One region of the Peptoniphilus sp. Marseille-Q6390 genome, then DNA from elsewhere that is predicted to be linked to it. Evidence: predicted binding sites of a transcription regulator. Region 1 holds the regulator's gene; each other region holds the start of a gene.

Region 1 (10,339 bases):
TAATGTATTCTTAAATTAATTATATTAAATATTTTCAATTATTGATATAACTAAAAGTTTAAAAGTGTTACATTTTTAATAAATCAAATTTCCTTGTCTTAAGTCAATAGATAAAATAAAAAAAGCCAGGAGATTAATCCCGGCTTTAGTAAAAATTTTTATCAACCTGGTGGCCAATTTAAACTTCTTCCTCCAAGTACATGGAAGTGAAGGTGATCTACAGTTTGACCTCCGTCTTCTTTGCAATTGTTTACGATCCTGTAACCCTTAGTGAGACCTTCATCAGCACAAAGTTTCTTTGCAACTAAGAAGATGTGACCTATAAGTTCTTTGTGGTTTTCATCTAGATCATCTGCTGATGATATGTGTTCCTTTGGAACGATTAAAAAATGAGTTGGAGCTTGTGGGTCTATGTCTCTAAAAGCATACACAAGTTCATCTTCATAAAGTTTTGTTGAAGGAATTTCTCCCTTGATTATTTTACAAAATAAACAGTCCATCCTTACCTCCTTTTGGCTTCAACATCTTTGCAGAGTTCATTCCACTGACATTCTCCACAAATTTCTTCTCGCCTATTCTTTGAAAATATTATATCACAGGCAAGCTTTTTTATGTCCTCCCATGAATAAATTTCATCTTGAGATAGATTTAAAAACTCTAAAACTCTTTTGTCGTAAGACTTAACTAAGTCGTCATTCTTGCAATTATGTCCAAGGTTTTCTGGACAAGGGCCACAAATATCATCAAGATCAGCTAGTAGTTTAACCTCTGGGTTCTCTTTTAGTTCCTTTAAAACTCTTGTCATATTTTTTGAAAAGTCATCACTATATCCCTCGCCTACAAAGTTTTCTGTGCACAAGAGGTGATGAGCTCTTATCTTTAACATTTAATCACCAAGAACTTCACAATTTGCAATTTCGCCTGTATCTAAGATTTTTACTTTTTTTATTTTATTTGTAAGGTCTTCATTAGACTTAGCCTTGACCCTGATGTAGTTAGTTGTGTAACCATAATATACTCCATCATGTTCTTCTTCAAATAAAACCGACTGTGTCGTCTTCATGTTTTCTCTCTCAAAAATCTCTTGATATTCTTCACCAAGAGCAATTAATTTTTCAGATCTTTCCTTCTTAACATTTCCGTCAATTTGATTTTTCATGACAGCTGCCTTTGTATTTTTTCTCTTAGAGTATTTGAATACGTGAATCCTTGAGAAGCCAACTTCTTTTACAATCTTCATTGAATCTTCAAAGTCCTCTTGGCTTTCTCCAGGGAAGCCAACAATTATATCTGTTGTAAGTCCTGCGTGAGGCATATACTTTCTAATAATATTTGCCTTTTCAATGTAATCTTCACGAGTGTATCGTCTATTCATGGCTTTGAGGATATTGTTTGATCCACTTTGAAGAGAAAGATGGAAGTGGTCACATAACTTTCCAGTCTTAACTGCCCTTTCCATAAAGTCATCTGTTATTATAATTGGCTCAACAGATGAAAGTCTTATTCTCTCAATTCCATCAACTTCTGCAATGGCTTCTATTAGATCAATTAATCTCATATCTCCAAGGTCCATTCCAAAGGAACCAATGTGAATTCCTGTTAATACAATTTCCTTGAATCCCCTATCGGCAAGTGTCCTTGCTTCTCTAACTGAGTCTTCAATTGTCCTAGACCTAATAGGTCCCCTTGCAAAAGGAATGATGCAATAGGTACAAAATCTGTTGCACCCATCTTGTACCTTCATGTAGGCACGTGTCCTATTGTTACTATCAAAATTTGTCGTGTTGGCAAATTCACGAACATTTTTTAATTCCTTAACAATATTTATCTTTTCATTGTTTTTCTTGGACTCTTCTATTAAATCTACAATTCTATTTCTTTCTGTTGTTCCAACGACAACATCAACTCCCTCAATGCTTTTTACTTCTTCGGGAGAAACTTGTGAATAACAACCCACAACTGCAACAACAGAGTTTGGATTATTCTTCTTAGATTTTCTAATAAATTGTCTTGATTTTCTATCTGATAAATTTGTAACTGTGCAAGTATTAACTATATAAACATCACTAAAGTCATCATTTTCAACTTGTCTGTATCCCCTACTTTCAAAGAGTTCGCTCATGGCTTCTGATTCGTATTGGTTAACCTTGCAGCCAAGAGTTAAAATTGAAAAAGTTTTTTCCATTACTCACACTCCTTTGCGTGTATTATATAAAAAGAAGCTGTTATAGCTGCAGTCTCTGCTCGGAGAATTCTCCTTCCAAGCCCTACTTTTTTAGCTTCACTTAATAATTCAAGTTCTCTTTCTGATATACCTCCCTCAGGTCCAATAACAAGTCCTATGTTTTTGCTAAGAGCCTTTGTTACCTCGCCCAATTGTGTCTTGTTTTCATCTTCATAACATAAAACTAAATCGCCAGAAAAATTTAAAATATCATCTGTCTTTATTATGTCATGAACCATAGGTATGATATCTCGTTTTGATTGCTTTGCAGCTGATTCCACAATTTTTTGAAATCTTTCTAATTTCTTTTCTTTTTTCTTGGAAATATCTGAGATAGACCTGTCCATTATGACAGGGTAAAAATCGCTAACTCCAATTTCTGTAGCATGTCTTAAGACATCTTCAGACTTATTGTTTTTTAGGATTCCAAAAAATAGGGAGAGTCTAACCTTAGATTCATTAGATTCTAGTACTTCCCCAAGATTTTTTATTTTTTCACCTTCATAAGCAAAGGAAAAAATACCATCCTCAAAAACAACTTGAAAGGCTTCCCCGTCCTTTATCCTTATTACATTTTTTAAGTGGTGAAGAGTTTCTTCTTTTAAATTAGTATTGCCTTGAAACTCTCTATCTTCAAAAAATCTATACATTTAATCTTCCTACAATGGCAACCCAATTATTTTTTTCTAACTCGTCAATAATTTCGAATCCATTTTCTTTTAAAGCATCAATAACCATTTGCCTTCTCTCTTTTATAATTCCAGAAGTTATAAAAATTCCACCCTTATCCATGTGGTTCTTAAGATTTTTAATTTCATCAACAATTATCTCTGCAATTATGTTGGAAACAATTAAGTCGGCTCTTCCCTTTACAACATCAAGTAGATTTCCCTTTTTGATGTCCATCTTGTCTTCAAGATTATTAAGACCTGCATTTTCATGTGAAGCATCAATACACTTGTCATCAATATCAACAGCAAGGGCTCTCTTTGCTCCAAGTTTTAAAGCAGCTATGGCAAGAATCCCTGAACCGCAACCTATATCAAAGATCTCGTCATCTTTCTTTACATATCTCTCTAAAAGTTCAAGGCACATATAAGTTGATTCATGAGTTCCTGTTCCAAAAGCCATTCCAGGATTTATTTTAATTACTATTCTCTTGTCATTGTCATAAGCTTCCCACTCAGGAACAATAGCAAGCTTTTCACCAATTTCTAGTGGCTTGTAATATTTTTTCCAATTATTCGCCCAGTCTTCGTCGTCCTTTTCTTCTAAAAGACATTGTCCAAGATTTTTTTCATTTAGCTCAGCCTTTAAATTATTTGCATCTTCCATATTTTCTGGATAAACCCTAAGAGCAAAGACACCTTCCTTTGAGTTTAAAAGAGGGTAATCAATAAAGTCCCAGTCCTTTTCATCTTGGTCTAGCTCATCCACTATATCGCTAGAAATTTCTTCTGTCGTATAAATTCCATAATCAAATAGAATTCCTTCAATGATATCTTTTTTATCCTTTGAAGTATTTATTGTCATTTCAATGTATTTCATCTAATCACCTTGTTTCATTATATTATAGATAATTTCTTTATACAATTTAAAAAATGCGAATCAATGATCCGCATTAATCAAATAATTTCTTTAACTTATCTAAAAATGATTTTTTATTTTCTGCAACTTCTGGCTCAGTTTCTCTTAAGTCTTCAAGAAGTTTTCTTTGTTCGTCGCTAACCTTTTTTGGAATAATAATATCAACTTTAAAGAAGAGGTCTCCTCTTTGTTTATCTCTATTGACATAAGGAACTCCTTCTCCCTTTAGTCTAAAAACTGTTCCGCCTGTAGTCCCTTTAGGAATATCATAGTCAACAATTTTCTCAAGAGTTGGTACTTTAATCTTTGCTCCAAGGACTGCATCTGAATAAGAAATTGGAATATTTAGGTAGATGTCATTGCCTTCTCTCTTGAAAACTGCGTCTGATCTAACCCTAATATAGACGAAGATGTCTCCATTTTCGCCACCATTTTCACCAACAGAACCTTGATTCCTAAGTGAAATTATGTTTCCAGTGTCAACTCCCTTAGGGATGTTGACTTTTAACTTCTTAGTTCTTACCTTACTTCCTCTTCCACCACATTCTTTACATGGCTCTTCTATAACTTCGCCTGTTCCATTACAGTCTTCACAAGCTGAAGTCCTCACAAACCTTCCAAAAGGTGTGTTTTGTTCTGAAGTAACTTGACCTGAACCATGACAAGTTTCACAAGTATGCTTTTCACTTCCTGGTTCCATCTTGCTGCCATTGCAATGGGAACACTCTTCCCTAACCTTAACAGAAATTTCTTTTTCCACTCCAAATATTGCTTCAAAGAAATCAAGAGTTACGTCTACTCTGGCATCAGGTCCCTTCTTTGGCATGTCTTTTCTGTTTGCGTATTCATATCTATTGGATCTTGAGCCGCCAAAAATATCAAATATGTCATCAAAGATATCCGAGAAACCTCCAAAGCCACTTCCTCCAGATCCACCCATGTTGCCCTTAAGTCCTTCTTCACCATAGACATCGTAGATTTGTCTTTTTTCATCATCTGCTAGAACTTCATAGGCATAGGATATTTCTTTAAACTTTGCCTCAGCAACTTCATCTCCTGGATTTAGGTCCGGGTGATACTTTTTAGCAAGCTTCTTATAAGATCTCTTTAACTCTTCTTTAGTTACATTTTTTTCAACTTCAAGAATTTCATAAAAATTTCTCATCTTCCACCTCAATAGTTCTATATTCTAATATAAAAACTAGAAAAAATAAAGCTAAAATCAAATTTTAAAAGATATTTGAGTGTAAAAAATTAATTTATAAAATAAAATATAATTTTCTACATAAAAAAAGTTGCAGCCGAAACTGCAACATTTTTATTTAATTATTATTCTTCATCTTCATCTACAACTTCATAGTCAGCGTCAACTACATCGTCATCAGCGTGAGCTTGTGATCCATCAGCTTGACCTTGACCAGCTTGTTGTTTATAAATTTCTTCTGAAATTGCGTAGAAAGCTTGAGTTAATTCTTCAGTCTTAGACTTAATAGCTTCAAGATCTTCACCATCTTTTACATCTTTAAGTCCCTTGATTGCTTCTTCAATCTTAGTCTTATCTGCATCAGAAATCTTTCCTTCAACATCCTTAAGTGTGCTTTCAGATTGGTAAATCATTGAGTCAGCGTTGTTTCTAGCTTCAATTAAGTCTTTCTTCTTAGCATCTTCTTGAGCATACATTTCTGCTTCCTTAACTTTCTTTTCGATTTCTTCTTCGTTTAAGTTAGTTGAAGATGTAATTGTGATGTGTTGTTCTTTACCAGTACCCATGTCCTTAGCACTTACATTTACAATACCATTTGCATCAATATCAAATGTTACTTCAATTTGTGGCACGCCTCTTCTTGCTGGTGCAATACCATCAAGTGTAAATCTACCAAGAGTTACGTTGTCTTTTGCCATTTGTCTTTCACCTTGAAGTACGTGAATTTCTACAGAAGTTTGATTGTCTGCTGCAGTTGTAAATATTTGTGACTTCTTAGTTGGGATAGTTGTATTTCTTTCAATAAGTCTTGTTGTAATGTTACCCATTGTTTCAATTCCTAGAGAAAGTGGTGTTACGTCAAGAAGAAGTAAGTCCTTAACATCTCCAGAAAGAACTCCACCTTGGATAGCTGCACCAAGAGCTACACATTCGTCTGGGTTAATATCCTTTTGAGGATTTTTTCCAGTTAACTTCTTAATACATTCTTGAACAGCTGGAATTCTAGTAGAACCACCAACTAAAAGAACTTTGTCTATTTCATTTGCAGAAAGTCCTGCATCCTTTAAAGCATCCTTAACAGGTCCTTCAGTCATCTTAACAAGGTCTGCTGTAAGTTCGTCGAACTTAGCACGAGTGATGTCCATGTTTAAGTGAAGTGGACCAGCTTGTGAAGCTGTGATAAATGGAAGGTTGACATTTGTTGACATAGTAGAAGAAAGTTCCTTCTTAGCCTTTTCAGCTGCTTCTTTTAGTCTTTGTAGACTCATGTTGTCAGCCTTAAGATCAATTCCATTTTCTTTTTTGAATTCTTCAGCAATATAATCAATTAGTCTATTGTCGAAGTCATCTCCACCAAGTTTGTTGTTACCACGAGTTGCGTGTACTTCAAATACACCATCAGAAAGTTCAAGGATAGATACGTCAAATGTACCACCACCAAGGTCATAAACCATAACAGTTTGTGCGTCCTTGTCCTTGTCTTCTCCATAAGCAAGTGCTGCTGCAGTTGGTTCGTTTACAATTCTCTTTACATCAAGTCCTGCAATTCTTCCTGCATCCTTAGTTGCTTGTCTTTGAGCATCTGTAAAGTATGCTGGAACTGTGATAACAGCTTCTGTAATTTTTTCGCCAAGATAAGATTCAGCATCAGCCTTTAATTTTTGTAAAATCATAGCTGAAATATCTTGTGGAGTATAAGTTTTGTCATCAATCTTTACAGTAAAATCTGAACCCATATGTCTCTTAATAGAAGAGATTGTTCTATCAGGGTTTGTGATTGCTTGTCTCTTAGCAGTTTCACCTACTAATCTTTCCCCATCTTTTGTAAAAGCTACTACTGAAGGAGTAGTTCTGTTACCTTCAATGTTAGGAATTATTACAGATTCTCCACCTTCCATTACTGCTACTGCAGAGTTAGTTGTTCCTAAGTCAATACCAATTATTTTTCCCATATATATTTCCTCCTAAAATTCTTATTGTGAAACTTTGACCATTGCAGGTCTTAGTGTTTTGTCATTAATTAAATAACCCTTTTGCAATACTTCTATAACATAACCACTGTCGTATTCATCAGAATCTTCAGTGAGTACTGCATGATGATACATTGGATCAAATTCTTTTCCCAATGCGTCCATTTCAACTATGCCGTCTTTAGCAAGTACGTCAGTAAGTTGATTTTTTATCATTAATATTCCTTCATAGGTTGAGTCCTTGTCCTTTATAGAGTCCAAAGCTCTCTCAAAGTTATCTATGACAGGAAGTAAGTCATTTGCAATTTTCTTAACTCCAAGCTCAACATACTCAGACTTTTGTGCCTCAGTCCTTCTCTTATAGTTGGAGAAGTCTGCTTGAAGTCTCATAAATTTATCCATTAAATCTTGATACTTTTCATCATCAGAAGCATCTACTTCAGCTTCATCATTAATATCAAGATTTTCATCTTTCATATCTATATTTTCATCATTTTGTAAATCATCTTTTTTTATATCTTCATTCGTCATGTACTCCCTCACATTTCTTTCAATCCACTTTTCACTGCGTCGCTAAAAATCTTAACAACTTTGACCAATTTCATGTAATCAATTCTAACTGGTCCAATGATTCCAATACTTCCATAGATTCCATGTTCCTTAGCGAAGGGAGCTCTTATAATAGTATTTTCCTTCATGAGACTCGCGCTATTTTCTGATCCAATAATAACTTCAACATCACTGGTGAAAGTGTCATTTTTTAGGATTTGAAATAAGCTGTCCCGATCTTCTACTAAGCTCATAAAATCTCTAGCCTTGTCTAGGTCCTTATATTCATCAAAGTTTAAAATATTTGTAAGACCGTCATAATAAATGTCAATGGAAGACACCTTTTTATTAAATTGACTAGCAATTTTTACAAGATCAGAAATAAATTTTCCATGTCTTATCATGTCCTCTGAAAGTGAAATCTTAAGTGACTCAATTTCATTAAAATCTATTCCCGACATTTTTTCATTTAAGACCTTCTCTATTAGATGAAAATCTTCATCAGAAATATTTTCTATTTCTAAAAAATACTTCTCAATAACTCCCTTGTCCCCAATGAGAACTAACAGGGCTGTAAAGTCATCAAGCTTTACTAGAGTAAGTCTTTTGATTTTTGTATCGGCCTTCTGTGGTGTTATGAGATAAGCCGTACAAGAACTTAAATTGGCTAGGAGATTGACTGCATTTTTATAAAAATCTTCGTGATTTCTAGAAGTCAATAAAAGTCTCTCCATGATTTTTCTTGAGGCATCTATATCGTGAAAACTATTAAAGTTTTTAAAAAGTTCATCAACATAGAAGCGGTAAGCCTTGTCTGATGGAATTCTTCCTGCTGACTGATGTGGCTTATTCAAAAAACCTAGATCTTCAAGATCTGCCATTTCATTTCTTATAGTCGCTGAACTAACTCCAAGGTCGTAATCCTTGGAAAGTGTTCGCGAACCAACTGGAGTTGGCATATCTATATACGCCTCAATTATGGCATTTAAAATATTAATTTTTCTAGTATCCATAACTCCTCCTTTGTTAGCACTCATTAACCCTGAGTGCTAATCTATTTATATAATACTTCACACCTTATACTTTGTCAAGGAAATTTAAAAATAATTTTGACTTTTTTTGACTTTCTTTTATTTAATTATTTTATTTAGGAAATTTATGTGATATTAATTTTTAACTGATCTTAAATTAACAAAAGTTTTATAAGTTCTTACACTTAATTTGTTTTGCTTTATTTTTTATTTTCTTCTACAGAGTTTTAAAAATTATTTTCAAAAGTTTATTAAGTCATAAGAGATAAGAACTTTAAATTTTTTTATTAAGCCCTTCTCTTCCTCATAATTTTTTTCTCTAACTCATAAAATTATAAGAAGTTTTAAAAGTCTATAATTTGATTTGATCATCTTGATACATAGAGACATGTTATAATTTAAATTATTCATAGTCTCTGTGTCTAAAGTTATCTTTCTTCACTAAGTTATAAAAAATTTTTTTCATAAACTTGTAATTTAAAAAAATTTAATTCAACTTTCTATTTAAAAATCAATTAATTTTAACCTAAGTAATTTTAATTTATTCCAACATACATATGCTGTATAAGATAAATAGTTATCCAATCTTTTCCTTATTTATGATAAAATTAGAAATTGGAGATGATCACATTGAAAAAAAACGAAACCCTATCTTTTATTCTTACAATTGTAGCTGCAGTTCTAATTGCACTTTTTGTGAGAACTTTTATTTTTAATATAGCTGTAGTTAATGGCGAGTCCATGCATCCAACTTTAAACGAAAGAGATAAATTGCTCTGTCTTTCTTACAAGAGATACACTGACCTGCCTCGTGGAGAAATCGTGGTAATAGATGCACCTAATGACAACAGGAATTATATTAAGAGATTAATTGGAAAGCCTGGCGACACAATAGAATTTAAAGATGGAAAAGTTATATTAAATGGAAAAGTTTTGGAAGAAACTTATACTTCAACAGATTATACAGAGTCTGATGTTGAAAGTTTTACGTTAAAAGATGATGAGTACTTTGTTATGGGAGACAACAGACTTCCTGGCATGAGTATTGACTCCAGATACTTTGGACCAATTGAAAAGAAAAGAATAAAATCAGCAGCAGTTTATAGGATTTTACCTCTAAGTAATAGAGGAAAAATTTAAAATATATAATCCCCATGAAATCGGAGGTAAAAATTTGAGAAATCAGAAAAATATTAGAAATTTTTCAATAATAGCACACATTGATCACGGAAAATCTACTCTTGCCGACAGACTAATCGAATCAACAGGCATGCTCACAAAGAGAGAAATGGAACAACAAGTTCTTGACTCCATGGACCTAGAGCGTGAGAGAGGAATTACAATTAAATTAAAGGCAGTAAGGTTAATCTATAAAGACGACAGAGACGGACAAGAATATATTTTAAACCTTATTGACACCCCAGGCCACGTAGACTTTAACTATGAGGTTTCCCGTTCTCTTGCAGCATGCGAGGGTGCCATAGTTGTTGTTGATGCTGCCCAAGGCGTTGAAGCTCAAACACTTGCTAATGTTTATCTTGCAGTTGACCAAGATCTTGAACTTGTACCAGTAATAAATAAGATTGACCTACCAAGTGCTAGACCTGATGAAATTAAAGAAGAAATTGAAGATATTATTGGCATTGATACTGACGGAATTCCACTTATCTCTGCAAAGGAAGGCATTGGCATTGACGATGTCCTTCACGCAATTATCGATAAGGTACCTGCACCAAGTGGAGACCATAATGCTCCTCTTAAGGCTTTAATCTTT
Region 2 (10,339 bases), on a different contig from region 1:
ACCTTGTTCTACTCTTCCTGTTGCTACTGTTCCTCTTCCTGTGATTGAGAATACGTCTTCGATTGGCATTAGGAATGGGTGTTCTGTATCTCTTACTGGTGTTGGGATGTATTCGTCTACTTCTTCCATTAGTTTTGCTATTTTGTCTCCCCATTCTCCTTCTGGATCTTCTAGGGCTTTTAATGCTGATCCTACCACGATTGGTGTGTTGTCTCCATCGAAGTCATATTCACTTAGTAGGTCTCTTACTTCCATTTCTACTAATTCAATTAGTTCTGGATCGTCTACTTGATCTTCTTTGTTTAGGAATACTACTATCTTTGGTACACCAACTTGTCTTGCTAGTAGGATGTGTTCTCTTGTTTGTGGCATTGGACCGTCCGCTGCTGATACTACTAGGATCGCTCCGTCCATTTGTGCTGCTCCTGTGATCATGTTCTTTACATAGTCAGCGTGTCCTGGGCAGTCTACGTGTGCGTAGTGTCTGTTTGCTGTTTCGTATTCTACGTGTGATGTTGAGATTGTGATTCCTCTTTCTCTTTCTTCTGGTGCTTTGTCAATGTGTGCGTAGTCTACGAATTCTCCTCCGCCGTATCTCTTGTTCATTACAAGTGTGATTGCAGCTGTTAGTGTTGTCTTACCGTGGTCAACGTGACCAATTGTTCCAATGTTTACGTGTGGTTTATTTCTTTCAAATTTTGCTTTTGCCATGCTTTTCCTCCTGGATATTTAAATTAAGTTCATAATACCTCAAATTCAAATTTTTTTCAACATTTAAGCTAATTTAGACATCAAATTGCTTCTATTTTTCCTCTAACAAAGGTATTCATAAAATATGCTATAAAAAATACTGAACCTATCTCTGCTATTACATATCCCCACCATATCTCGTTAACTGTAAAATATGTGACAGCTATATAGGCAACTGGCAGTAGGATAATAATTTGTCTTAGGATTGAGTCAAGTAGTGCCAATATTCCATTGCCAAAGGCTTGGAAGACACTGGCTCCCACTATGGATATGCCTGCAAAGATGTAAGACAAAGCACAAATCCTAAGCATTGGTATTCCTATCTCTAACATCTTGCCTGATGCAGAAAAGATTTTTAAAATTTCTCTTGGGAAGGACATTATTAAGCCTGAGACTATTAATGTCATTACAGTTACTGTTATCATTGCCAGCTTTATTGACTTTATAATTCTCTCCTTGTTTTTGGCTCCATAGTTGTAGGCAATTATTGGGACAAGTCCGTTGTTGATACCAAAGATTGGCATAAAGACAAAGGACTGAACCTTGAAGTAGGCTCCAAGCGCTGCTATGGCTGATGTGGAAATCTCTGATAGCATCTTGTTTAGTACATATATTGTAAAGGACTGGATTGTTATTGTTATCATGGATGGAATTCCAACGATGTAAATGCCCTTGATAATTTTTGGATTAAGGGAAAGCTTCTTCATTGTTATGTCTGGGTTAAACTTATGTTGGAAGAAGGCCCCGCAAATTGCTCCAATTATTTGTCCCGTCACTGTAGCAACTGCTGCACCCTTTACACCCATGGCTGGTAGTCCAAAGTAACCAAAAATAAAAATTGGGTCGAGAATTATATTTAAGACAGCTCCAATTAATTGTGTGAGCATAGTAAAGACTGTTCTTCCCGTTGACTGAAGAGTTCTCTCCAAAAATATTTGTGTAAAGACGCCTATGGATAAGCCCATTACAATTTGAAGATAGTCCACGCCATACTTAATTATATTTTCATTTGTTGTTTGGGCTGACACAAAGGGTCTTGGTAAAAATCTTGACAAGATAAATAGAAGTAGGCCATATAAGAGGGCAAGTGTAAGTCCATTCTCTGCTGTCTTGTTGGCCCTGTCAAAGTTCTTCTCTCCCAAGTATCTTGAGATCAGTGAGTTCATACCAACTCCTGTCCCAACTCCAATTCCTATCATTATATTTTGTATTGGAAAGGCAATTGCTATGGCAGTGAAGGCTTCTTCGTTAATCTTTCCAATGTAGTAGGAGTCCACCAAGTTGTACATAGACTGGATGAACATAGAAATTACAATTGGAAAGGAAACTTGAAATAAAAGTTTTGGGATTGACATGGTCCCCAATTTATTTTCATTGTTTTGCACTTAATCACCTCTTAATCTTTCTATCTATAATCTTAACTATTATATAGGAAGATATAAATTTTTTAAAGTTTCTAAGTCTAATAAAATCAATTTGAATTTTTATAATTTTTCTCTTCACTTTACTTGTGACCTAATATTTTTTTACATTTAATCTCACTATGATAAAATGTAGGCAGAGGTGATTTTGTGAAATTATTGATTACAAGTAATATTCCAAAAAAAATTTACGATGATCTAGACAAAAATTTTGAAATAAGCTACCACGACTCCAATGTTCCACTAAAGAAAGAAGAAATTATTGAAATGATAAAGGGACAAGATGCCCTTCTATGTCCTCTTTCAGATAAAATCGACAAAGAAGTCATTGATGCTGGCGACAATTTAAAAATTATTGCCAACTACGGAGCTGGCTTCGACAATATAGATATTGATTACGCAAGAGAAAAAGGAATTGTTGTTACAAACGCACCTGCTCCTGCATCTGCTGTGTCAACAGCTGAACTTGCCTTTGGACTTATGCTTGCTGCTGCAAGAAAAATTGTATCTGGCGACAAGGTTACTAGGGCTGGAGAATTTTATGGCTGGCGACCAACATTTTATCTTGGAAGTCAACTTAAGGGAAAAACTCTTGGCATAATTGGACTTGGCAACATTGGAAAAAATCTTGCTAAGAGGGCAAGAGCCTTTGAGATGAAGGTTGTTTATTATTCACGAACAAGAAAAGAAGACTTTGAAAAAGAATTTGACATAGAATACTTAGATAAAGATGAAGTAATAAGGTCCGCAGACTTTTTAAGTCTTCACACAGCTTTTGTGCCAGACCTTCGCCACATGATCTCAAAAAAAGAACTTGAAATGATGAAAAAATCTGCTATATTAATAAATGCGTCAAGAGGTCCAATTGTTGATGAAGATGCCCTTGCTGATGCACTAATAGAAAATGTAATAGCAGGAGCTGCCCTTGATGTCTATGAGTTTGAACCAAGAGTAAATGATAAACTTATGGACCTTGACAATGTAATCCTTGCCCCTCACCTTGGCAACGCAACTTTTGAAGCAAGGCTTGAGATGGGCGAAAATGCAAAAGACAATTTAATTGACTTTAAAAATGGTAAAAATCCAAAAAACAAAGTAAACTGAGGTGTAAAATGATAAATTATTATAGTCCACAAGAAATGACTATATGGTCTGGCAGAGTTGACGATGAAAACGACTACGAATCTTTTAGGTGGCACCAATGGGTTAAACCCCTTGACCTAAACGATGAAAGCTTAACTCCTTTCGAAGGCAAGCTTGGCTTTGGTATTGTAGGTTTTGAATCTGACCAAGGTATTGAGCTTAACAAGGGAAGGTTCGGAGCTGCTGCTGGTCCTGCTGCTATAAGAAAGGAACTTGCAAAACTTCCATGTCAATTTTCTAAAGAAGTTAAGATCTTTGACTGCGGTAACGTGACAAGTAAGTACACAACTCTTGAAGCCAGCCAAGACGAACTTGCTAAGGCTGTTGATAGGGTTCTTGAGTTAAACTTATTCCCCCTAGTCCTTGGTGGCGGTCACGAAACTGCCTTTGGTCACTACAAGGGAATTAGCACTTTTCTTGACGACAGAGAAGACAACAAGCTTGGAATTTTAAATTTCGATGCCCACTTTGACCTTAGACCTTATGAAAAGGGAACTGGTACAAGTGGAACTATGTTTAGGCAAATCGCCGACTACACTCGTGAAAAGGGAACTCAATATGCCTACTATGTAATGGGAATTCAAAAACACTCCAACACTCTTTCCCTATTTAGAACTGCAGAAAAGTTGGGCGTTACTTATGTCTTAGGTAAGGACCTTATCAACGGCAACTTATTTGATATTGTCCAACATCTTGACGAATATATCCATGAGCAAGACCACCTATATGTAACAATTTGTATGGACTGCTTCACATCTTCCTATGCACCAGGAGTTTCTGCTCCTCAAGCCTTGGGAGTTGATCCAGAAAAAGTAATCCTACTTTTAAAACACGTCTTTTCATCTGGCAAGCCAATGAGCTTTGACATTTGCGAAGTTTCACCAAGATTCGACCACGACTCTGTAACTGCCAACTTGGCATCAATTCTTGTTTACACTGTTGTGTCAACTATGGCTCAACACGAGCTAGGCAAGGCAAACAAAAAATATATTCCAAACTAAGTTATAAATAAAAATTTAATCTAAAAAAATTGCCATGGACTTATCCATGGCTTTTTCTTTGTCAAAAATTATTTTCTTTTCCTTATAGAGAATTCCCTACCTCTATAGATATTTCATAAAATTTATCTAAGATGGAATCTAGCTTAAGATTTTTCTTTTCTTCGCCAGCTAAGTCCATAATCTTTTCTCCCTTGTGCATCATTATGAGCCTGTCCCCATACTTAAGTGAATAATTTAAGTTGTGGGTTACCATAAGGGCAGTCAAGTTTTTTTCTCTCACGAGCTTATCTGTGATTGCCATAACTGTGTCTGCTGTCTTGGGGTCAAGAGCTGCTGTATGCTCGTCTAAAATTAAAAAGTCTATGGGAACAAGAGTTGCCATTATAAGGGCAAGAGCTTGTCTTTGACCACCTGATAGGAGTCCAACCTTGTCATCTAACTTATCCTCAAGTCCAAGGCCAAGACCTCTTAATGTATCCCTATAGATTTCTCTCTTCTTTTTATTTACTCCTGGAGTCAAGTTCCATGACTTGTTTTTATTTTCCGCCATGGACATATTTTCTAAAATTGTCATCTTTGGCGAAGTTCCCATCTTTGGATCTTGAAAAACTCTTCCCATCTTGACGTATCTCTTGTGCTCAGGAATCTTTTTTAGGTTCTCTCCGTCTATTAAAATTTCTCCCGAGTCTTCTCTTAGAGACCCGCAAATTATATTTAAAAGAGTGGACTTGCCTGACCCATTAGACCCAATGATGCTAAGGAATTGTCCCTTGGGAAGGCTTAGGTCAAAGCCAGAAAAAAGTTTATTCTCATTAGCTGTTCCAATGTTAAAGGTTTTGTCAATTGATTTCAACTCAAGCATGATGGACCTTCTTTCTCTTTCCCCTTCCTGCGATTAAAATCACAAGGAAGATTGCTGCTGTTATAAGTTTCATTGAATTTGCCGAAAAACCAAGGGCAATTGCAAGGGCAATTGATGCCTTGTAGAGAATTGATCCCACTAAAACCTTACTTGTGTCCTTCATAAAGTCCAGGCTCTCAAGGAGTTTCATCCCAAGGACCACTGCCGCAAGACCCATTACCATGGACCCAGTTCCCATGGAAACTTCAAAAAATCTTTGCTCTTGACAAACTATAGCCCCGCTTAAAGCCACAAGTCCATTGGAAAGTGCAAGGCCACAAATCTTTACCCTGCCTGGGTCAACTGCCATGGTCCTAACGAGGCTTTCGTTGTCGCCACAAGCCTTTAAAATAAATCCAGCCTTGGTCTTTAAAAAATAATCTAAGATAATTTTCATCACAAGAACAAAAGGAATCATAACAAGGAGCAAGTCAAAATCTTTTAAATTTTCGGGCACAAGTCTTGCAAGTCCAGTAGAAAAAATTGTTGCCTCATTAAAGATTGGCACGTTGGCTTTACCTGCAATTTTTAAATTAATAGTCCATAGGGCAGTTTGCATAATAAGACCTGCAAGTAGGTCTTCTACCTTTAGCTTTATGTGTATAAGGCCTGTCAAGGAACCTGCAATAGCTCCAGCCAAGAAACTCATTACAAGGGCAAGGCCAGGATTCACTCCCCTTAGGATTGCAAAGACTGTTACTGCTGCTCCCAGCGGAAAGGACCCGTCAACTGTTAAGTCTGGGAAGTCCAAGATGCTGTAAGCAATATAAAGACCAAGGGCTAAGAAACTATAAGTCAGCCCCTGCTCAATTATTCCTCTTAAGATATCCATGGCTTACCTACTTTTCTGAAGGGATTATAACTTCAGTTATGTTTTCTGTTGCCCTATCAAGTAGGTCCTTTGGTATTTCTATGCCAAGGTCTTTAGCAACCTTTGAGTTTAAGTATAGGTTTGGCTTTTCAATAGTTTCAAAAGGCATTTCACTTGCCTTAGCTTCTCCTTTTAAAATTTTTGCAGCCATCTTACCTGTTTGCTTTCCAAGAGAAACATATTCAATACCTTCTGAACCAAAGCAACCCATATTTACTTGTTCAACTTCAGAACCAAAAACTGGAATCTTCTTTGCATTGGCCTTGTCTAAAATTGTTGGAAGAGAATTCACAACTGTGTTATCCAAAAGATTTGTAATTGCATCAACTTTTGAAAGTAAGTTGTCTGTTGCTAGAGGTATGTCTGCTGTAGTGTTTATAGCCTCGTCAACAATTGTAAAGCCGTACTTGCCTGCAAGGTCCTTGTAGATTTTTAACATTGAATCAGAGTTTGCTTCACTTGATGTATGAAGTATGCCAAGATTTTTTGCTTCCGGCATTATCTCTCTTATTAATTTTAATTGAGCTTCCACTGGCAAGATGTCACTTGTGCCTGTTACATTGCCAAGAGGTTTTTTATTTTCATCTGCAAGTTGAGCAACAATAGGATCGGTAATTGCTGTGTAGACAACTGGTATGTCTGTTTTCATTGTTGCGTTGTAGGCACTCATGGCTGCTGGTGTGGCAATTGCTGTTACCATATCAACCTTGTTGCCCACAAAGGCATTTGCTATTTGGGCTGCTATACCTATATCTGCTTGGGCGTTTTGGTAATCAATTTCTAAATTCTTTCCTTCAACAAATCCTTCTTCTTCAAGTCCTTGTAAGAAACCTTCCCTACAATTATCAAGTGATGGATGTTGGGCAAATTGTAAAATTCCAATTTTATAAACTTTCTCACCATCAGAAGTTTTTTCTCCGCTTCCCTTTGAACATCCAACTAACAACATAACTAATGACAATACTACTAAAATTTTTTTCATTTTTTTCTCCTTTTCCTCACACTATGAGAGAAGGATGGAAATAAAAAAAGACTTCCATCCCTAATGGGACAAAAGTCTTAACTTCTGCGGTACCACCCAAATTTGCATAAAGCACCCTCTCATCAATACTAACATATTGGTCTTATTTTAACGGCTAAGTCCCGTCGGGCATTACTCTAAATCAAAGATTTATTTCTTCCCGCCCTCAGAAGTCCATTCATTTAAACTTCACCTACAAGTCTCTCACCATGTGACTCGCTCTCTTTAAAGCTCCATAAAAATTACTAATCTTCTTTATCGGTTTATTATTTAGATATAATATAGGCTTTCAATTTTATTTTGTCAAGAAGTTTTTTTATATTGATTTTAAAATAAAAAAACTTCACGAGATTAAAAAAATTTCTATCTCTTTAAATTTTAAAACTATAAGCCCAAAATAATTTTCAAAGGTTTGACTATTTTAATAAAAAGATATATATTATTAGCAGAAGCACATATCGAGTGCTAATGAAGAAAGGTGATAATATGCAAAATAAAAAATATAATGCCGAAACAGAAAGATTAATGGACTTGATGATTCATTCCATTTACACAAATAAAGAAATATTCCTAAGAGAACTCATCTCCAACGCATCAGATGCTATGGACAAGATGTACTACATCGCCTTAAACGATGACAAGCTTAAGTTCAACCACGAAGACTATTTCATTAGGATAACTCCTGATAAGGACAAGAGAACTTTGACAATAGAAGACGGTGGCCTTGGCATGACTGCTGAAGAACTTGTAGAAAACTTGGGAACAATAGCTAAGTCAGGATCCCTTGATTTTAAAAACTTAAACAAAAAAGATGCCGACCACGAAATCATTGGACAGTTTGGTGTTGGTTTCTACTCTGCCTTTATGGTTGCAGATGAAATTTCTGTCTTGACTAGGTCTTACAAGGAAGAAAAAGCTCATCTTTGGAAGTCCAAGGGTGCAGAAGGCTATTCCATTGAAGATGCGGAAAAGGACAAACACGGTACTATCATTACTCTTCACTTGAGAGACAACACAAAAGAAGAAAATTATGATGAATATCTTGATGAATATAAGATAAGAGAACTTGTGAGCCACTACTCCAACTACATCTCCTATCCAATTAAGATGGAAGTGGAAAAGAAAAGACCAACTGCCGACTCAACAGAAGATGATCCAAAGTTTGAATCCTACAGAGAAGACGATGTGTTAAACTCTTCTGTCCCAATGTGGAGAAAAAATAAAAATGAATTAAAGGAAGAGGACTACAACAACTTCTTCAGACAAAGACACTTTGGCTTTGAAGATCCCCTTGCCCACATCCACATCTCTGTAGAAGGTATGATTTCCTTTAAGGCAATTTTATACATTCCATCAAGGAGACCTTTTGACTTCTTAAACCCAGACAAGAAGGGTGGACTTGAACTCTACTCCAACGGCGTCTTAATTATGGAAAAATGTGAAGACCTACTTCCAGACTACTTGAGCTTCATCAAGGGCGTTGTAGACTCAGAGGATATTTCCCTTAACATCTCACGTGAAATGCTACAAAAAACTCGTGAACTCCAACTAATTAAGAAAAATATAGAAAAGAAAATCCTTGATGAACTTGCAAAGATTCTTAAGAACGATAGGGATAAGTACGCTGAATTCTTTAAAAACTTTGGCGTCAGTCTAAAGTCAGGTGCATATGAAAATTATGGAGCAGACAAGGACAAGCTAAAGGACCTCTTTATCTACACAACTACTAAAAGAGAAAATATTACTTTTAACGAGTACAGGAAGGACATGTTGCCAGACCAAGACTTCATCTACTATGCAAATGGCTCATCAATCGAGGCTATTAAGGACCTTCCACAAATCAAACACTTTATTGACAAGGACATAGAAGTCCTTGCCCTCACAGATCCAATTGATGAGTTTGTCATCAAGATGCTAGAAGAATATGACGACAAGAAGTTCAAGTCTATTTCTGAAACAGATGAAGTCAAAGAAGAGGATGAAAAGAATTTACAAGACTATGTAAAGAAGATGAAAGACATCTTAAAGGGAGAAGTTTCATCTATAAGAGAAAATCCAAATCTAAAAGATGACGCAGCCTACCTATCAAGCAAGGGTGAAATCTCCATTGAAATGGAAAAAACTCTTAGCCACATGCCAAACAACCAAGGCTTTAAGGCAGACAAGGTCCTAGAAGTAAATCCAAACCACCCTGCTGTGAAAAAATTAAAGGAAATGGACGAGTCTTCAGAAGAATTCAAAACTTACACACAAATGCTATACGATGGAGCAAGACTTGTTGCAGGACTTGAAATAAAAGACCCAATAGCCTACGCAAGAAATGTTTCAAAGTTAATGTAAGATTATAAAAATTTAAAACTTTCAAAACAGCTCACAAATTGTGGGCTGTTTTTTTATATACTTAATCATATTCATCTCACAATTTCCATTAGCAAATTTTAAAAAATTTTATTCCAGGAACTCCTAAAGTAGTCCCTGGAATTTTTCTACTTAAATTGGATTTTAATCAATTTCATACTTTTCTCTCAATTTTTTAATTAAAATCCTCATTAGTCCAGCTATAGTTGAAGAGTTTAAATACATTTGTCCAAAATGATGAGTAGCATAGCTACCTATATCTTCCCCTAAAATTTCTTTAGCTTCCTTGTCGGTTATAAATTTATCAAATATGGCAATGTCATCCTTAAACTTACTTTTATAGATTCTCTCATATTCTTCCAAGCCTCGGTTTATCCAAAATGTATCATAGTAGGGTTCCTTATATGCTTTAAGCCAATCCCACATAATTTCAGGGTCATAAACATTAGGGTTTTCTAAATGACATCTTTTACAAAGCAAGACATAATTCGATGGAATATCTTCACCACCCAAAGATCTTGGAATTATATGACATCTCTCCAGTCTTCTTTTTGATCCACATCTCCAACATCTTTCTAATGCTTCCGATGCATCAACACTTAGATTGCTTTCATCAATTCTAGAAAACCAATAATCATATATCTCTTCTTTTGTTGTTTTTATTTCTTTAGTCATCTTTTCTCCTAATTATTTACATGCTACTTTAAGTTTGCCAATTATATTCCAACTTAATCTTATAGAAATATATTCGCATTTAAGCTTTTTTCCACTTCATATGATAATTTTATATGATAAATTTTATTTTAAGCCCTATATCTAGCATTAATCAATATTTGTTTAGCTTATAATGTCTAAACTAAATTCCTAGCTAAA
Region 3 (10,339 bases), 480 kb from region 1:
TTTAAAGATGACTGAAGATGAGCCTGTAAAACTAGTAATAGAAAAAAAGGGCAAGGGTGAAATAAAAGCCTCTGATATTGAACTTGTTCCACATGTAAGTATTATTAATCCAGATCAACATATAGCAACCCTAAATGATGATGCTGATTTCTATCTTGAAATGATGGTGGAAAAGGGAAGAGGCTATGAACCTTCTGAACTTAAAAAGGAAGAAATATCTGAAATAGGAATTATTCCTATGGATTCTAACTTCACTCCTGTGGAAAAAGTAAACTGGAAGGTCGAAAACACAAGAGTTGGACAAAGAACAGACTTCGATAGATTAATCCTCGAAGTTACAACAGATGGTTCAATGAAGGCTGACGAAGCAACATCTCTTGCAGCAAAAATCTTGACAGAACATCTTGAACTCTTCATTGGCCTAAAAGAACATGTCAGTGAAATAAATTTGATGGTTGAAAAAGAAGAGGATCAAAAGGAAAAAGTTCTCGAAATGACAGTTGAAGAATTAGACTTATCTGTAAGATCATTCAATTGCCTAAAGAGAGCAGGCATAAATAGTGTTGAGGAACTAACTAATAAAACTGAAAGTGAAATGATGAAGGTTAGAAATCTAGGTAGAAAATCTCTACTAGAAGTAACTGAAAAACTTGACGAGTTAGGCTTAAGCCTCAAACCTGAAGAAGAATAAGGAGGATATTATGGCAAAAAATAGAAAACTTGGCCGTAATTCAAGTCATAGACGTGCAATGCTAAGAAACCTTGTTACTTCTCTCTTAGCTGAAGGTAGAATTCAAACTACTCACACAAGAGCAAAAGAAGTTCAAAGAATTGCTGATCGTATGATTACACTTGGAAAAAGAGGCGATCTTCACGCAAGAAGACAAGCTTTAGCATATATTTATTCAGAAGATGTTGTAACAAAACTATTTACTGAGTATGCAGAAAAATATGCTGACAGAAACGGTGGATACACTAGAGTTTTAAAGATGGGTCCAAGACGTGGAGACGGCGCAGAAATTTCAATTATAGAATTAGTATAAGGAAATCCAATGGGGTTTCCTTTTTTTTATAAACTTTTGGAGGCCATATGCTCTATAAAAAAATTTACAAGTCCTTGCTGGGGGACATATTAATAGTTTTTGATGAAGAAGCCTTGCTTGGACTCTACCTATACAGTCATAAAGAGTTTGCAGAGAAACTAAGAGATAGTGATGTAGTTTTAATTAATGATGAGGTCTTATTTTCTTCTAAAGAAGAGGACTGTAAAATTTTAAGACTCACAGAAACTTGGTTAGATAAATATTTCTTAGGAGAAGATCCAAGCTTTATTCCTCCAATAAATGTAAGTGGAAGTGAATTTAGAAAAGACGTCTGGGATATTTTACTTAAGATTCCCTATGGAAAGACAAGGACCTATAAGGAAGTTGGAGAAGCCTTACTTGCAAGTGGGAAGTATGAAAGAGTATCCAACCAGGCAGTTGGAGGAGCAGTAGGTCACAACCCAATTTCCTTGATAATACCCTGCCACAGGGTAATAGGAAGTGATGGGAGTTTAAGAGGCTATGCTGGGGGAGTAGATGTTAAGAAGAAGCTTTTGGAGCTTGAGAGGAAAGAGAAAAAAGTAAAAAAAAGGACTTTTTAAAAATACTTAATAAAGAAGTTTTCGTTAAAAAGTTTTATTAAAAGCTTATGCTTTTATATTTACAATTGGAGGGGACTTAGGGCGTTTCGATTCGCCCTTGTCCCCTCCAAACCTCCCCTTACCACCCCCAACGACCTGGCAGGGGCCCGACCCATTAATACGCAAAAAGCTCTCCGACTAAAAATTTCAAACTCGCTTCGCTCAAACAGTGAAATTTTTTTAACGTCTCCGAACTTTTTGCTTACTGCCTTACTAGCTTGCGACTTATTGGTAAAATTTAAAAACTCATAAGACTTCAACAAGCTGGGGCATTATTGCTAACTTAACAATTTAAGACAAAGTTATAAATAGATAGAGCTTAATCTAGTATTTATTAAGCTTTTTTTATTTGATAATTATTCGTGTAGTTATAATTTTTTATAACTCCTCAAAAAAATGTAACTTAAAAATTAATAGTTAAGTCATAATTTTTTATAGCATTCTAACAAACTATAACTTAATAATTAGTTGTGAGGTGACAATCTCTTATGACATTATTATTAAAATCATCTTTTGGTTTGAGCTGTAAACTAATCGAGTGTATATAATGAGCAAAAAAATTGGTTATGCGTTAAAAATTTTCAACTGTTTGAATTCGCGAAGCGAATGAGTTTTGAAAATTTAGCATGACCGATTTTTTTGGACTCAACGTACGTGGGGTGAAGGGGGTGGTTTGGAGGGGCAAGGGGCCTCACGATGCCCCTAAGCCCCTCCAAGAGCAATTATAAAAGCGTAGCTTTTAAAATAATTTTCTCCCCCAACTACTTGAAAAAAGTTTTTATTTGAGTTATCATATACATATTAGCAGAAGAGACTAGCGAGTGCTAAAAATAAATTATAAATTTTAGGAGGCTTATATATATGAAATTGAGACCACTTGATGACAAGATTGTCATTAAAAAGATTGAAAAAGAAGAAACTACTGCTTCTGGTATTGTCCTTCCTTCTTCAGCAAAGGAAGAATCAAACATCGCAGAAGTTATTGCGACTGGCAACAAATTAGATACAGACGAAGATATGAAGGGACTTGTTAAGGTTGGAGACAAGGTTATTTTCTCTAAATACGCAGGAAATGACATTGAACTTGACCACGAAAAATACACTATAATCAAGTTCCAAGACATCTTGGCAGTTATTGAATAAGGCTTATTGAATAAGGAGAGATGATAAAAATGGCAAAGGAAATTAAATTTTCAGAAGATGCTAGAAAAGGCTTAATAAAGGGAATTAACACCCTTGCAGATACAGTAAAGGTAACTCTTGGACCTAAGGGAAGAAATGTTATCTTAGACAAGGAATATGGCACACCACTTATCACAAACGATGGTGTTACTATTGCAAGAGAAATTGAATGTGAAGATAAATTTGAAAATATGGGAGCACAACTTTTAAAGGAAGTTGCTACTAAGACTAATGACGTTGCAGGGGACGGTACTACAACAGCTACTCTACTTGCTCAAGCTATAATTAGAGAAGGCATGAGAAACCTTGCAGCAGGTGCAAACCCAATGGTTCTTCAAAAGGGTATTGCTAAGGCAGTTGAAGCTGCAGTTGAAGAAATCAAACACTTTTCAACAGAAGTTTCTTCAAAGGAAGCTATTGAACAAGTTGCTTCAATTTCTGCTGCTAACGAACAAGTTGGAAAACTTATTTCTGAAGCAATGGAAAAGGTTGGAAACGACGGAGTTATCACAGTTGAAGAATCAAAATCTATGGGAACAAGCTTAGACGTTGTTGAAGGTATGCAATTTGACAGGGGCTACCTATCTCCATACATGGTGACAGATTCTGACAAGATGGTTGCAGAATTAGAGGATCCATACATCCTAATTACAGACAAGAAGATTTCAAATATCCAAGAAATCCTTCCACTATTAGAACAAGTTCTTCAACAATCAAAACCACTTCTTATTATTGCAGATGATATTGACGGCGAAGCCCTTGCAACTTTAGTTGTTAACTCACTTAGGGGAACACTTAACGTAGTTGGAGTAAAGGCTCCAGGCTATGGCGACAGAAGAAAAGACATGCTTCAAGACATTGCAATCCTAACAGGTGGACAAGTTGTATCATCTGACCTAGGTCAAGATCTAAAGGATGCAACAATTGAAATGCTTGGATCAGCTTCAAAGGTTAGGGTTGAAAAAGAACTTACAGTAATTGTAAATGGAGCAGGCGAAAAATCTGAACTTGAAAACAGAATTAGCCACATTAAAAACCAAATCGAAGAAACAGACTCAGAATTTGATAAAGAAAAATTACAAGAAAGACTTGCAAAACTTTCTGGCGGAGTTGCAGTTATCCAAGTTGGAGCAGCAACAGAAGTTGAATTAAAGGAAAGAAAGTTAAGAATCGAAGATGCTCTAGCAGCAACAAGAGCAGCAGTAGAAGAAGGAATCGTTGCAGGTGGTGGAACTGTACTAATCGACTCAATCGACGCAGTTGCAAAAGTAGTTGACCAACTAGAAGGCGACGAAAAAACAGGAGCTAACATTATCCTAAGAGCCCTAGAAGAACCACTAAAACAAATAGCAGAAAACGCAGGGCTAGAAGGCTCAGTAATCGTAGAACACGTAAAGACAAAAGAAGCAGGAATCGGCTTCGATGCATACAAGTCAGAATACGTAGATATGAAAAAAGCCGGAATAGTAGACCCAACAAAAGTAACAAGATCAGCACTACAAAACGCATCAAGTGTAGCATCAATGATCTTGACAACAGAAGCAGCAGTAGCAAACATAAAAGAAGATGCACCAGCAATGCCTCCAATGAATCCAGGCATGGGTATGATGTAATGATAAGAAAAACCGAGACGAGTCTCGGTTTTTCTGGTTTTCACAGCGAATGCAAGCGTAAGCGAAGCATGAGCTGATGAAAAATCTTATCCAGCGACTGCAGAAAAAACGACCGAGTAGGGAGTTTTTTCAAAGGAGTCGGACTTGGATATATAGAAAAAACCTTAAACAAAGGCAGTCACAAAGTTGACTGTCTTTTTTAATTTCAGTAAAGCTGATGAAAAATCTTATCCAGCGGAAAATAAAGGAACACAGATTTTTGACAAGCAAAAATCTGCGGGCAGACTTATCAAAATTTCTTACAGAAATTTGATCAAGTCTCAGCCAATGCGACCGAATAATGAGCATTTTCAAGCGAGTCGGATTAAGTAAGTACAGAAAAAGCATAATTAAAGGCAGTCACAAAGAGGCTGTCTTTTTTATGCTTTAATTTAGAACACAAGCGTAAGCGAAGCATGAGCTGATGAAAAATCTTATCCAGCGGAAAATAAAGGAATACAGATTTTTGACAAGCAAAAATCTGCGGGCAGACTTATCAAAATTTCTTACAGAAATTTGATCAAGTCTCAGCCAATGCGACCGAATAAGGAGAATTTTCAAGCGAGTCGGATTAAGTAAGTACAGAAAAAGCATAATTAAAGGCAGTCACAAAGTTGACTGTCTTTTTTAATTTCAAGCAAAGTTTATGAAGAACCCTATCCAGCGAAAAATAAGGGAACACAGATTGTTTGCAAGCAAAAATCTGCGGGCAGACTTATCAAAATTTCTTACAGAAATTTGATCAAGTCTCAGCCAATGCGAATGAATAATGAGCATTTTCAAGTGAGTCGAATTAAGTAAGTACAGAAAAAGCATAATTAAAGGCAGTCATTAAGTTGACTGTTTTTTTTTCTATGGCAAAGGTAAAATATAATAGATTATGAGTAGATAAGGAAATATAACTTCAATCAATCTAGTTAATACAAAAAACCATCTTGCTCGAATATCTCATTACAAAAATTGCTATTTTCTAAATCTCGAACTTCTAAAATCGCAAACTCGCTTCGCTCAAACAGTGCGATTTTAGCCGAAGTTCTTCGATTTGAAAATAAGACAATTTTTGACCTAGGATATTCTTAGCAAGATGCTTTCAAATTTTAATCATTCTGTTTTTTGTACTCATTAAGAAGTCACAAAATAGAAAATAAGGACTTAATAAAATTCTTATCAACTAACAAAAAATTTAAATTATAACTTAATAAGCATAACAAAACCCTCCCATGTTTAAATCCCACCAATAAGAGTATGAATATTATGAGGTGTTTTATGGATATTAAATATATTAAAGCTTTTAATGACAATTACATTTGGACTATTGAGAAGGGCGGCAAGGTTCTCCTTGTTGATCCTGGCGATGCAGGTCCTGTTATAGATTATTTGAAGGGCAGAAAACTTGATTATATTCTTTTAACCCACAAGCACATGGACCACGTAGGTGGCCTTGACGAACTTAAGATTAAATACGACCCAAAGGTTTATGGACCTAGGGAAACTAGTGAATACAACGACGTGAATTTAAAGGACGGAGATGAATTTGATCTTCTTGGAGAAAATTTCAAGGTTATTTCAACGGGAGGTCACACTGAAGACCACATTTCTTATCTCATTGATGGTAACTTATTCTGTGGAGATGCCCTCTTCCTTGCAGGTTGCGGCAGGGTCTTCACTAAGGACTACAAAAAATCCTATGAGGGTCTCAACAAGTTAAAAAACTTAGCTGATGACACTGTGGTTTATCCTGCTCACGAGTATTCTCTTGCCAACTTAGAATTTGCCAAGTCTGTAATTTCTAATGAGGACTTGGATAGGGAGTATGAAAGAGTAAAGAAGCTTAGAGAAGATGACGAGATCACTCTTCCTACAACAATTGGAAAAGAGAAAAAAATAAATCCTTTTTTCTTGGCAAAGGACTTAGATGAATTTATAGACCTTAGAAACAAAAAGGATAATTTTTGAGAAAAGGTAAGCAAAAGAAAAGTGCTGGCTATTACAAAAGCCAACACTTTTTTGTTTACTAAATTATATCAACCAATGCCACCAAGTATTGCGCCTGCTATTAGGGCTACTATGGCAGCTGTTACATATACATATTTTGCTAATGGATAGTACCAGGATCCAATTCCCTTAGGTGATCCTTCATTTACTGCTGCAAGGACATAGTCTTTGCCTGCGACCCAAAGGAACATTATGCCTGCAAGGGCTGCTCCAAGTGGGCAAATGTAAATTGATACTACATCCATCCAACCACTTACTATTCCTTGGATTAGAATTGCAACGACACAACCAATGATGTGGATGATAGTAGTTGCAAGAAATCTTGATGCATTGAATTTTTCTTGTAGGTAGGCAACTGGTGTTTCGTAAAGGTTTATTATTGAAGATACGCCTGCAAATAGAACGCAGATGTAGAAAATCATTCCAATAATTCTTCCAATAGGCATACCGTTAAATACATTTACAAGGAAGATAAACATAAGGCCAGGGCCACCTGTATCAAGTGGTGCATCAGCTGCTGCCATTGCAGGGATGATTACAAAGGCTGCCAAGAGGGCTGCTATTGTGTCAAAGACTGCAACATTCCTTGCTGATGATGGAATACATTCATTTTTAGGAAGGTAAGATCCATAAATTACAGTTCCTGATCCTGCTACTGATAAGGAGAAGAAGGCTTGCCCAAAGGCAAATATCCAAACCTTAGGATCCTTTAATCCATCAGGATTTACTGTGAAAATATATTTATAGCCATTTGAAGCACCTGGAAGAGTGCAGATGTAGAATGCAAGTCCTACAAATAAAATAAATAGGGCTGGCATCATAATTTTGTTTGCCTTTTCAATTCCACCAGATACACCCATTACCATTATGGCAAAGCTTGCAAGAATTGCTATTACTACCCAGGTGTTTGCACCAAAGGCTCTCGCTGTTAGGCCAAAGGTACCACCAATTACATCCATATCTTGTCCCATTTCATAAAGGTGACCTGATAGAGAAAGGAAGGTATATTTAAAAATCCAAGCCATTACACAAGTGTAGCCTATAGCTAGTGCCAAAGATCCGAGAACTGGGATAAGACCAATTAATTCGCCAGGCTTTTTATTGCCAGTTCTTAATTCTGTACATTTTCCAAAGGCGCCAACTGGTCCAGCTTCGGCTGACCTGCCTAGTGCCATTTCGGAAATTACTCCTGTAGATCCTATTAAGGTTACAAAGATAAAATAAGGAATGAGAAAAGTCATCCCACCATAAGTTGAAACCATTATAGGGAATCTCCAAATATTACCCATACCAACTGCAGAGCCAATACAAGCTAGTATAAAGCCCCATTTGCTTTTAAAACCATCACGAGTTTTTAAGTTGTTATCCATAATTTTTCTCCTTAAAGGGTAATTTGCCCCTCAATTAAGAGGGGCTTATTTAATTTTTTGTATTTATAAAAAAGTTTAGAGAAATTTATTTTTCATCTTCAGAAGGTTCATAAGTTTCAAGGAAAGCGTGGAAGTGACGCATTGGAAGGTTCTTTCCCTTTACTATTCTAATATTAGGAATAGTAGCACGATCTTCATAAAGAGCCTTAACTGCTGCTATAACATAATCCATGTGTTCCTTAGAAAGTTGACTTCGATTTATTGCGAAACGAACTACGTTTGCTACTTCAGCTTGTTGTTCTGGAGTCTTTAGATCATATTCCATTGAGTAGTTACCAAGTTCTGCAGTTCTAATTCCATATCTTCTTATTAATTCCACAGAGAAGCCTTGACCTGCAAAAGTTTCTGGTCCCCTCTTGTTGTCGAAGAATTCGTCCATGTTGATATAAACACCGTGTCCACCTGCAGGAAGTACAACTCCTTTAACGCCAGCCTTGTAGAAACCTTGAGCAAGGTATTCACATTGCTTAACACGAGCATCAAGATAATCAAACTTAGCTGCTTCATAAAGACCTGCAGCAAGAGCCATAATATCTCTACCACTCATTCCACCATAGGAGTCGTTGCCGTAAGAAGAAATTTGTTTAACTTTTAGGAGGATACCTACGTCAGTTTTAACAGTGCCGTCTTCGTTAAAGTCAGAGAACTTCTTCCAGAATAGGCCCTTATCTCTAAAGGCAAGTACGCCACCCATATTTGCGTGTCCGTCTTTTTTAAGTGATGCAGTAAAACCATCGCAGTAAGAGAACATTTCTTTTGCGATTTCTGGAATTGACTTGTAAGCGTAACCTTCTTCATTAACCTTGATGAAGTAAGCATTTTCTGCCCATCTAGCAGCATCAAACATATAAGGTATATCATACTTATGAGCAATTCTTGAACATTCTCTCAAGTTTGCCATAGAAACTGGTTGACCACAAACTGTGTTGTTAGTGATAGTAGTGTAAATTAGTGGCACATTTTCAGGTCCTAACTTAGTGATAAGTTCTTCTAGTTTTTCAGTGTCCATGTTGCCCTTAAATGGATTCTTTTCATAATGACCATTTTCAGGAACTTCCCAAAGTAATTTTTTATTGTATAGGTTTCTTGGGATTGAACCCATTTGTTTAATATTACCTTCAGTAGTGTCAAAGTGACCGTTTGAAGGAATAGTATAAATCTTTCCTGGTTCTCTTGCGTTTAATATTTTTTTGACAAGTTCGAATAAAACGGATTCAGCTGCACGACCTTGTTGAATGATAAAGGTATTTGGTCTTTCCATTTGGGCAGAACCACCATTAAATAGGCCGCCTTCATATTCGCAAAGGTAAACTTCGTCCATCATTTTTTCAACATCTTCGCAGTCAGTTCTTACAAGGTCGATGATTCTTTTTTGATCGTCGCCTCTTTCGAATACATCCCTAAAGGCATCAAGAAGGACATAGTAGCCCTTGTTTCTACCATAAGATTCATCTCCTAAGAACATTGCAGACCATTGAACATCTGTCATGGCTGTAGTTCCTGAGTCTGAAAGCATGTCAATAGTTAACATTCCTGCAGGGAAGGCAAATTCATTGTAGTGAGTAGCCTTAAGAGCTCTTTCCCTTTGTTCAACTGTAACATTTGGAATATTTTTTGTTACATAAGTGTAGGAATGTGGTGTAGGTACGTCTAATTGATACTTCTTCATAAAAAACCTCCATATAATAATAAAAAAGTTATAGAGGAACCCCGGTCATTAATATTAAATTAACTAGCGGACAGTATCCCATAGAGAACCCCGGTCATTAAAAATTTAACTAGCGGACAGCACTCCAGATAATGTTTATTATCTATGCAATAGTTTACATTATGAAAAAATAATTGTCAACAATAAACTGCATCAATACAAGCTTTAGCTAGGGTTACAAAATAAGAAAAAACATTTGCAAATCAAGAAACAAAATAAAAAAAAGACCTCCAAAATTGGAGATCTTAAAAATCTTACACTTTATTTTTCAACTGAAGCTGAGTAGTTCTTTTCGATAGAGTCATCAAGCATTTTTGTAAATTCTTCTGCAGTTTGATTTACATTAAGTCCTTCAGTAAGGGCTCTTGAGTAGGAAGCAATTACGCCCCTGTTTTTTCTAAGCTTTTCGTTGGCGTCATCTCTTGAGTAGCCACCAGATAGGGCAACAATTCTAACAGTTTGATCAAAGTCGTAAAGGTCTTCGTAAAGATTTTCCTTTTCTGGAAGAGTTAACTTAAACATTACATAAGTATCCTTGTCTAATTTTTTTAGTTCTTCCACAAGATATTTTTTAAGGACTTCTTCGATTTCAGCCTTGTCCTTAGCGTGTATGTCAACTTCTGGCTCGATAATAGGAACAAATCCTGCTGCAGAAATTTTCTTTGCGTAGTTAAATTGTTGTTCAACA

What was found. Region 1 encodes HrcA, which represses chaperone genes, less so after heat shock. Its sites were predicted from a motif close to ATTAGCACTCNATANTATNGAGTGCTAAT; they were not measured.
Region 2: a site for HrcA is predicted at 7,550-7,578, ahead of htpG (molecular chaperone HtpG). Genes of this name have one in related genera too.
Region 3: a site for HrcA is predicted at 2,485-2,513, ahead of ACWPVO_RS01480 (co-chaperone GroES). Genes of this name have one in related genera too.

Annotation. Positions count from the first base shown of each region.
Region 1 is NZ_CBCPLS010000001.1:770,692-781,030, reverse strand. Features, by position in the region: gene ACWPVO_RS03820 (histidine triad nucleotide-binding protein) at 162-500, opposite strand; gene ACWPVO_RS03815 (DUF1284 domain-containing protein) at 503-886, opposite strand; gene mtaB (tRNA (N(6)-L-threonylcarbamoyladenosine(37)-C(2))-methylthiotransferase MtaB) at 887-2,185, opposite strand; gene ACWPVO_RS03805 (RsmE family RNA methyltransferase) at 2,185-2,874, opposite strand; gene prmA (50S ribosomal protein L11 methyltransferase) at 2,867-3,772, opposite strand; gene dnaJ (molecular chaperone DnaJ) at 3,846-4,976, opposite strand; gene dnaK (molecular chaperone DnaK) at 5,141-6,967, opposite strand; gene grpE (nucleotide exchange factor GrpE) at 6,989-7,516, opposite strand; gene hrcA (heat-inducible transcriptional repressor HrcA) at 7,525-8,547, opposite strand; gene lepB (signal peptidase I) at 9,187-9,705, shown strand; gene lepA (translation elongation factor 4) at 9,740-10,339, shown strand, end outside.
Region 2 is NZ_CBCPLS010000002.1:3,048-13,386, reverse strand. Features, by position in the region: gene tuf (elongation factor Tu) at 1-711, opposite strand, end outside; gene ACWPVO_RS05930 (MATE family efflux transporter) at 792-2,135, opposite strand; gene ACWPVO_RS05925 (2-hydroxyacid dehydrogenase family protein) at 2,322-3,275, shown strand; gene hutG (formimidoylglutamase) at 3,284-4,315, shown strand; gene ACWPVO_RS05915 (ABC transporter ATP-binding protein) at 4,398-5,177, opposite strand; gene ACWPVO_RS05910 (ABC transporter permease) at 5,170-6,048, opposite strand; gene ACWPVO_RS05905 (ABC transporter substrate-binding protein) at 6,056-7,069, opposite strand; T-box leader at 7,131-7,376, opposite strand; gene htpG (molecular chaperone HtpG) at 7,595-9,448, shown strand; gene ACWPVO_RS05895 (HNH endonuclease signature motif containing protein) at 9,611-10,141, opposite strand; gene ACWPVO_RS05890 (hypothetical protein) at 10,318-10,339, opposite strand, start outside.
Region 3 is NZ_CBCPLS010000001.1:293,145-303,483, forward strand. Features, by position in the region: gene ACWPVO_RS01465 (DNA-directed RNA polymerase subunit alpha) at 1-691, shown strand, start outside; gene rplQ (50S ribosomal protein L17) at 702-1,043, shown strand; gene ACWPVO_RS01475 (methylated-DNA--[protein]-cysteine S-methyltransferase) at 1,091-1,645, shown strand; gene ACWPVO_RS01480 (co-chaperone GroES) at 2,546-2,827, shown strand; gene groL (chaperonin GroEL) at 2,857-4,479, shown strand; gene gloB (hydroxyacylglutathione hydrolase) at 5,785-6,474, shown strand; gene ACWPVO_RS01495 (sodium-dependent transporter) at 6,543-7,883, opposite strand; gene ACWPVO_RS01500 (tryptophanase) at 7,969-9,612, opposite strand; gene ACWPVO_RS01505 (fructose bisphosphate aldolase) at 9,913-10,339, opposite strand, start outside.